Regions from separate parts of the Streptomyces sp. NBC_01267 genome, predicted to be linked through region 2. Evidence: riboswitches for the same ligand, from Rfam matches in the RefSeq annotation. Region 2 holds a riboswitch; the other holds the start of a gene.

Region 1 (4,408 bases), 6.1 Mb from region 2:
AAGACTGGAACGCGTTCTACTGTGCCCCTCGATCCGATGCCGTTACCGAGGAGGGGCCGTGCACCTCGAATACACCCCCGAGCAGCAGCGGCTGCGCGCCGAACTGCGCACCTACTTCGCCGAACTGGTGCCGGACAACGCCTACGCGCGCTACGCGGACGCGGGAGCCCAGAAACGCTTCTACCGCGAGACGGTGCGCAGACTGGGCACCGACGGCTGGCTGGGCGTCGGCTGGCCCGAGGAGTTCGGCGGTCGCGGACTCTCCCCGATGGAGCAGTTCATCTTCTTCGACGAGGCCGCGCAGGCGGGCGTACCGCTGCCGCTCATGGCGCTCAACACCGTGGGTCCGACCCTCATGCGGTTCGGCACCGACGAGCAGAAGGCGTACTTCCTGCCGAAGATCCTCAAGGGCGAGATCGACTTCGCGATCGGCTACAGCGAGCCCGACGCGGGCACCGATCTCGCCGCGCTCAAGACCCGGGCCGTACGCGAGGGCGACGTGACCACCGGGCACTACACGGTGAACGGGCAGAAGATCTGGACCACCAACGGCGACACCGCCGACTGGGTCTGGCTCGCTGTCCGTACGGACCCGGCCGCCCCCGCGCACAAGGGCATCACGATGCTGCTGGTGCCGACCGACGACCCCGGGTACTCCTGCACCCTCATCAACACCCTCGCCTCGCACGACACCACCGCCAGCTACTACGAGAACATCACGGTCCCCGCCTCCCGCCGCGTCGGCGAGGAGAACAAGGGCTGGCGGCTGATCACCAACCAGCTCAACCACGAGCGCGTCACCCTGGCCGCCCACGGCACCATGGCCATCCGCGCCCTGCACAACGTGCAGTGCTGGGCGGCCGACACCGAGCTCGCCGACGGGCGCCGGGTCATCGACCTGGGCTGGGTGCGCGGGCGCCTCGCGAGGACCCACACCAGGCTCGACGCGATGAAGCTCCTGAACTGGCAGATGGTCAACGCCGTGCAGAACGGGACGCTCACCCCGCAGGACGCCTCGGCGGTCAAGGTGTACGGATCGGAGGCCCGCCGGGACGCCTACGCCTGGCTCATGGAGGTCGTCGGCGCGGCAGGATCTCTCAAGGAGGGATCCACGGGCGCGGTGCTCCACGGTGAACTGGAGCGCGGCTACCGCTCGGCCGTCATCTTCACCTTCGGCGGCGGCAACAACGAGATCCAGCGGGAAATCATCTCCTGGATCGGGCTGGGGATGCCCCGCGTGCGGCGGTAGGCCCTGCGGGCGGGACGGACGCAGTCTGCCCGCTCGTCTCGACCGTGGCGGTGGCGCGGTGGCGCGGTGGCGCGGTGGCGCGGTGGCGCGGTGGCGCGGTGGCGCGGGGGCTCGGAATGCCGGAGGCCCGGGAGAACGGGAGAAGAAAGGTCCGCGAGGAGGTGGCCCGGCTGCGCGCGGGGGCCGAGCGTGTGCAGGGCCGTGCTCGCGGTAGAGGAAGGCTCCCCTGGTAGGGCTGGCCGAATCCCGCCCTACCTGTGGGTCGCTTGATCTGTTGCCATGGCTGAGGGTGGCGGGGGCGGCACCGTGGGATGGGGGTGTTGTGGGGCCAGGGGCCTCTCCCCTGAACGGAGCACGGACCGGCGAGCGTTGCAGCGATGGCTGCTCGGCAGGTTCACCCTGACCGATGTGATGACCGACACCGCGTTGCCGCCGGGAACGGACCCAAGGGAGGCGTTCGATTTGATCAGGCATGGGCGGCAGGAGCTGGACCGGTTGCTCCACATCGTGGATACGCCTGGGACCGCCGAGGCGGCGTAGTACACGACCAGCCCGAGCGGTGATCAAACTCCTGCCCGGCGAATGCCGATGGAGACCGCCGGTGAGCCGGGACTCGACGAGATCCTGCTGCAGTGGCGGCTTTCCGGCGGCTGCGTTTCATGGGGCCACCAGCAGGCCGTGGCGTCTCAATGGCCCCAGGGTGCAGGGCTCTTCCGCCGAGGACCAGGCCATTTCTTTCCGCCGTCCGACTCAACGCCTGCGTCTCGCTCGTCATCGCCCTGGCGGCCTCCTTCGGCTGGGACACCGGGCGGGCCGTCACCAACTTCGTCTGCATCATGCCGGCCGGACCTGCGGTGCTGACCACGTTCCGGCGCGCTGCCCGACGGGCCCGGTTCCAGGCTCCGGTGCACTTCACGCCGGCCCGCCCGGCGGCACCCGACAAGGAGCAGCGCTGATCCGGATGTGGAACGGCTTGATTGACCCGCCGGAGAAACGGGCCCTACGCTCCCCGTGGAGTGATGGCACAAGGAAGCTGGTGAGATTCCAGCACGGTCGCGCCACTGTGAGCCACGCCACCGGAAGGTGGCCGGCGAGTCGGACACTGAGCCCTCACTCCGCCCGTACACGCAAGGGACGCACGATCCCAGAGGGAGGGCTCACCTTGAGTACCGTTTCCACATTCCGTCCGGTGGCCGCACCGGGCGCGATCGGGACCGCCACCTCGCAGCAGCCGGACCCTGTTCCGGCATGAGCAGCCCTCCTGCGGCGAGCGCGGTGATCGGGGAGATCGCCGAGCTCGGTCCGTTCTTCGCCGTGCAGGCCCACCCGCCCGGCGTGGAGCCGCCCGAGCCCTGGCAGCGGATCACCCGCCCGCTGCTCGAAGCCCGTGTGACGGGTGTACGGGACTGGCTGGCCGCGGCCGGCGGGCAGTCGCCCGACGCGGTCGAGATCCGGGTCGCGGCATCCGTCGCCCACCTGGGACTGGCCGCCCGGCTGATCTCACCCGCACTGGCCGCCGCCGTCCTGCACGGCCTGGTACCCGCCCCCGGCCTCGCGGATCTCCGGTGGCAGCCCGTGATCGGCGGCCAGATCCCCCTGTCGCTGCCCAGCGATGCCTTCACCGACCTGTCGCTGCCCGCCGGTGCCTGCACCGGCGGATCCACGGTTGCGCCGACCCGGCTCGCCGACGAGCTGAGCAGTCGTCTGCTGGACGGCCCACTGCGTGAACTCGCCGATGCGATGGCGGAGTTCACGGTCTCCCGGCGCATCCTGTGGGGCAACACCGCCTCGGCCGTCAACGGAGCCGCGTCCATGATCACGACTACCCGCCCGGACCTCACCGCACGGACCCGTGCCATCACCTCACGTCTCCTGGAACGGCCCCCACTGCGCGACGCGAGCTGTACGGGGCCCGACGGAGCGTTCCGGCGGCGCAGCTGCTGCCTGATCTACCGCGCCGCGCCCGGTGCCTCAGGGGCTCTGTGCGGGGACTGCGTACTGTCCCGTTGACCAGGCCGCTCACCCGGCCTTCGCACCTGTGGAGGAACCGCCGCGCGCCGACGTGCCGAGCCTCGCGGAATCGTCCTGGGCGGAGCGCCGGCCGTCGCGCTCGCACCGGAGGAGTACGGACGGCCGGGCCTGGCCCGCCGCCGGCTCGGTGGCCAGGGCTCCCGCAGGAGCGCCCCGAACCGCGACGTGGCGCTGACCGAACCCCGGTCGAACCCGGACCGGCTCCGACGCCCTCGCCCACGAGTGGCCGCCCCCGCGCCGACCGCTCGTGGGCGGGGGACGCGCGGCTCAGGACGTCTCGCGGCGGACCAGGAAGGGGGTGGCCAGCACGCCGGCCACTACCGATTCCGTGCGTGCGGGCCGTTCCAGCACGGAACGCACCGCAACGCACAGATGGTCGGCGATCTCCACGGGATCGAGGGCGACCGAGGAGAGCATCGGCCGCAGGAATGTGGCGATGGCCAGGTTGTCGGCGCCCACCAGGGCGACATCGCCCGGTATCGTCGCGCCCTGGTCGTTCAGGGCGCGGTGCAGCAGCGCCCCGTACTCGTCGTTGTAGGTGAATACGGCGGTCGGACCGCCGGGCCGCCGCACGGTGGCGGCTGCGGAGGCCGCTGATTCGTGGGTGGCCTCCATGGTGATCTCCTCACCGCGCGCGCCGGCCGCGCGAGCCGCGTTCTCCAGCCCTTCGGCGCGGGCACGGCCCAGGCCCTCCAGCGGCCCGGCGGGGATGATCGCCGCGAGGCGCCGGTGCCCGACGGCGAGCAGGTGCGCTGCTGCTTCGGCGCCGATCCGTCCCTGGTCGAACTCCAGCGTGTCGGCCCAGGGCGTGGGGCCGCTGGAGATCATCAGAACCTCGGTCCCGGCGCGGCGCAGCAGGGCGACGGAGGATTTCGTACACCGGTCGGCCGTCACCAGGACCGCCGCGGGGTGCAGTTCCGCCCACATGCGTGCCGCCGCCATGCCGGTGGTCCCGCGATCCCCGTGCACCAGCAGGGTCAGGCCGTCGGCCCGGAGCTTGTCGGAGAGGTGCTCGATGGTGGCGTCGATGATGGGACCGAGCGGGAGCTCGGGCAGCGGCATCACCACCAGCCGGCTGGTTCCCGCGCGTAGTTGGCGCGCCGACACATTGGGGGCGTAGCCGAGCTC
Region 2 (4,408 bases):
ACCAGACCCCGAAAAAGGACAAGGCGTCCCAGAAGAAGTACGCCGCGTACCGGGCCAACCCCGCCCACTACATGATCGACGACGGCAACGCCAAGGCCCAGCAGCGCAAGTACGCCGCTGAAAGCCGAAAGGCCGAGGCAGCACGGCAGAAGGCACAAGCCATCAAACGAGAGAACCAGAGAAAGGCTGCCCAGGCGGCACAGCGGAAGAAGGACGGCATCTTCGGAAGCATCATGAAGGGCAACTGGGGTGCCGCCTGGACGAACGCAAAAAATACAGGAGCAGCCCAATGGGTAGGCAATCACTGGGATGACATAAAGAACTACTCCGCAATCGTCGGCTTTGGAGTGTGCATCGTCGCAAGCGCCGGTACCTGCATCGCTGTGGGAGCCGGAATAGCCGCTGCTAAATTCCTCGGAGACGGTATCGGAACCGGAAACTGGGACGTTGCCGCGTTGTCGAAAGACCTCGCCTGGACAGCCGTTGGCGGCGGCAGCGCAGCCGTCTACGGCAGACTGGCCGGCGGCGCCAGAAGCTGGGGTGCCGCTTATCGAGGAAACGCGATCGCCCGCCTCCCACGTGCGTACCGTACGAAGGTGCCGGGCACCCGCGGCGTCGGCGGGGGCTCCAGGAGTTGGACATCAACTGATAGCCCAGGTGGGGCAATCGACTGGGGCACCACATACGGCAACATGAGCGTCAACGCGATTTCCAATACGGTATTCTGCGGCTCAGGTAATGCCAGCGCAGGCTCCTACGGCGGAGTTTGCTAATCAAAATCATGGTGCGGGTGGGTGAGATGAACATCACTCACCCACCCGCACCAGTTGCGCGACAGTCGCGCAACCACCAGAAAGGGAAGGCGACCGTGCCGAAAAAACGCGAGGATGAAATCCTATGGAGGCTGTCTTTCAAGATAATCTCCTGGGTCAGCACCACCGGATTCGGACTCGTATCGGTAGGATTGCTCATTGGCTTCGCTTCCCACCCCGAGGGCGGAATGGCGATCGGCGTAGCCGTTTCCCTCTTCGTCATCGCGCTTATCCGACGCATCATGAGGTCGCGCATTGCGCTGAGTTCCGTAACCGTGACGGTCATTAATCCACTGATGACGCACACCGTGCCCTACAACAGCATCATCGAAGTACGCGGAGGAAACGGGGGGACACTCAATCTGGTCACACGGGAAGGTAAAGAGATCTACTCTACCGCATTCGGCGGATCAGTGATTGACACTTTCGTAGGATCGGCAAATCGCGCCGCAGAACGCATCGAGTGGCACATGAAAAAACGACGGAAGGGAGCGGTACCACCTCCGTTTTCGACTAGGTTCACAATCTCTCCGGTCGCTGACGCATGCTTCTTCATCGCCTTGGTATTCGCAATCATTGGCGGAATTCTGGGATTCTAAGGGCTGGTGAAGTCTCACCCCGATTCTCACGGAGCGCATGAGACCGCCGACGAGTTCCCGAGCCAGGCAGCTGTAGCCCTCATGGACCTCGCCCTTGGCCTGCGGGTGCTGGCGGAACCGCCACGCGTCGCCCTCACCGCACACGGCGGTCCGGGGAGCGGGCGGACTCGCCGGACAGCCCGGATCCGCTCTACGCCGAGTTCGAGGAACCTCTTCGCACAGGTCCCGCCGGTCGCCGGACCGGCCCGGTGTCTCAATTCACGTACCGGAATGTGAACCGCGGTGCCCACGCGGCGAACGACCCTCTAGTCTGGCCCGTGCAGCTGGTTCGCCCTGTCCGCCAGGCAGGCGCGTCGCAAGAGGGAACCCGGTGGGAATCCGGGACTGCCCCGCAGCGGTGAGTGGGAACGACCGCCGTCATACGCACTGGGACCCGAGACGGGACCTGGGAAGCGACGGCCAGTAGGTGTCCGCCTCGGCGGACGCGCCCGCGAGTCCGAAGACCTGCCCGTTGCCCGTACGCGATCCCTCGCGTACGGATATCCCGGTGACCTCGTGGGCGGGTCGGCGTACACACCAGACGGACGGGCGCCTCAACGGCGCGACCGATCTGTCCGGTTCGCTACCCTTCGCGTCCGTGTCCCGTCTCCGGGATCTCAAGGAGTCATCTCGCGAAGGAGATTTCCGTGACAGCGAAGTCCGCAGCCGCGGCAGCACGGGCCACCGTGTACGGCTACCCCCGCCAGGGCCCGAACCGGGAACTGAAGAAGGCCATCGAGGGTTACTGGAAGGGCCGGGTCACCGCCGACGCCCTCCGGGAGACTGCGGCCGGTCTGCGCCGGTCCAACTGGCGTCAACTGGCGGATGCCGGTGTCCACGAGGTGCCCACAGGCGACTTCTCGTACTACGACCACGTCCTGGACACCAGCGTCATGGTCGGCGCCGTGCCCCGGAGGCACCGCGAGGCCGTCACCGCCGACGCACTCGACGGCTACTTCGCGATGGCCCGCGGCACCCAGGACGTGGCGCCGCTGGAGATGACCAAGTGGTTCGACACCAACTACCACTACCTCGTCCCCGAACTCGGCCCGGACACCGTCTTCACCACCGACTCCACCAAGCAGGTCACCGAGCTGACGGAAGCCCTCGCGCTCGGACACACCGCCCGGCCCGTGCTGGTCGGCCCCGTCACCTATCTCCTGCTCGCCAAACCCGCCCCCGGGGTGGCCGCCGATTTCGAGCCGCTCACCCTGCTGGACCGGCTGTTGCCGGTCTACGCCGAGGTACTCGCCGATCTGCGGGCCGCCGGCGCGCAGTGGGTACAGCTCGACGAGCCCGCACTGGTCCAGGACCGTTCCCCGGCCGAGCTGGGCGCCGCCGCCCACGCCTACCGCGAGCTCGGCGGCCTGAGCGACCGGCCCAAGTTGCTCGTCGCCTCCTACTTCGACCGGCTCGGCGAGGCGCTCCCCGTACTGGCGAAAGCCCCGGTGGACGGTCTGGCGCTGGACTTCACGGACGCTGCCGCCGCCAACCTCGAAGACCTCGCCGCCGTCGGCGGGCTGCCCGGCAAGCGGCTCGTCGCAGGGGTCGTCGACGGCCGCAATGTCTGGATCAACGACCACGAGAAGTCGCTGGCCACCCTCGCCACTCTTCTCGGCCTCGCCGACCGGGTCGACGTGGCTGCCTCCTGCTCCCTGCTGCACGTCCCGCTCGACACGGCGCCCGAGAGGGACATCGAACCGCAGATCCTTCGCTGGCTCGCCTTCGCCCGGCAGAAGACCGCCGAGATCGTCACCCTGACCAAGGGGCTGGCACAGGGCACCGGCGCCATCACCGCGGAACTCGCCGCCAACCGGGCCGCTCTCGCCTCCCGGGCGGCCTCCCCCCTCACCCACGACCCGGCCGTACGCGCCAGGGCCGCCGCCGTCACCGACGCCGACGGCCGCCGCTCCCAGCCGTACACCGCGCGGGCCGCCGCCCAACGGGCCCACCTCGGGCTGCCGTTGCTGCCGACGACCACCATCGGCTCGTTCCCGCAGACCGATGAACTGCGCACGGCCCGCGCCGACCTGCGTGCGGGCCGGATCGACACGGCCGGTTACGAGGAGCGGATCAGGGCCGAGATCGGTGAGGTCATCTCCTTCCAGGAGATGACCGGCATCGACGTCCTGGTGCACGGCGAGCCGGAACGCAACGACATGGTCCAGTACTTCGCCGAACAGCTCACCGGCTACCTCGCCACCCGGCACGGCTGGGTCCAGTCCTACGGCACCCGCTACGTCCGCCCACCGATCCTGGCCGGCGACATCTCCCGCCCCGAACCGATGACGGTGCGCTGGACCTCGTACGCCCAGTCGCTCACCGACCGCCCGGTCAAGGGCATGCTCACCGGGCCCGTCACCATGCTCGCCTGGTCCTTCGTCCGCGACGACCAGCCACTCGGCGACACCGCCCGGCAGGTCGCTCTCGCCCTGCGCGACGAGGTGAACGACCTGGAAGTGAGCGGCAGTTCGGTCATCCAGGTCGATGAGCCCGCGCTGCGCGAGACCCTGCCGCTGCGGACCGCCGACCGTGCCGCGTACCTGGACTGGGCCACCGAGTCGTTCCGGCTCACCACCAGCGGGGTGCGTCCGGACACCCAGATCCACACCCACATGTGCTACGCGGAGTTCGGCGACATCGTCCAGGCCATCGACGACCTCGACGCCGACGTCATCAGCCTGGAGGCCGCCCGTTCCCACATGCAGGTCGCCCGTGAACTCGCCGCCCACGGCTACCCGCGCGAGGCGGGCCCCGGTGTGTACGACATCCACTCCCCACGCGTGCCCGACGCCGACGAGGCTGCCGCGCTGCTCCGCAAGGGACTGCGGGCCATTCCCGCCGAACGGCTGTGGGTCAACCCCGACTGCGGCCTGAAGACCCGTGGTTGGCCCGAGACCAGGGCGTCTCTGGAGAACCTGGTCACCGCGGCCCGCACGGTCCGCAGCGAGCTGCCCT

What was found. Region 2 has a riboswitch for cobalamin ahead of metE (5-methyltetrahydropteroyltriglutamate--homocysteine S-methyltransferase). Riboswitches for the same ligand answer to the same signal wherever they lie in the genome.
Region 1: linked by a shared signal. The riboswitch ahead of OG709_RS02845 ((2Fe-2S)-binding protein) and the one ahead of metE (5-methyltetrahydropteroyltriglutamate--homocysteine S-methyltransferase) in region 2 are both predicted to bind cobalamin.

The regions. Positions count from the first base shown of each region.
Region 1 covers NZ_CP108455.1:584,340-588,747, reverse strand. Annotated here, with positions in the region: gene OG709_RS02855 (acyl-CoA dehydrogenase family protein) at 59-1,249, shown strand; partial or broken gene OG709_RS02850 (ECF transporter S component) at 2,029-2,205, shown strand; cobalamin riboswitch at 2,253-2,375, shown strand; gene OG709_RS02845 ((2Fe-2S)-binding protein) at 2,498-3,259, shown strand; gene OG709_RS02840 (LacI family DNA-binding transcriptional regulator) at 3,548-4,408, opposite strand, start outside.
Region 2 covers NZ_CP108455.1:6,641,395-6,645,802, reverse strand. Annotated here, with positions in the region: gene OG709_RS29715 (RHS repeat-associated core domain-containing protein) at 1-773, shown strand, start outside; gene OG709_RS29710 (hypothetical protein) at 791-1,411, shown strand; cobalamin riboswitch at 1,719-1,937, shown strand; gene metE (5-methyltetrahydropteroyltriglutamate--homocysteine S-methyltransferase) at 2,098-4,408, shown strand, end outside.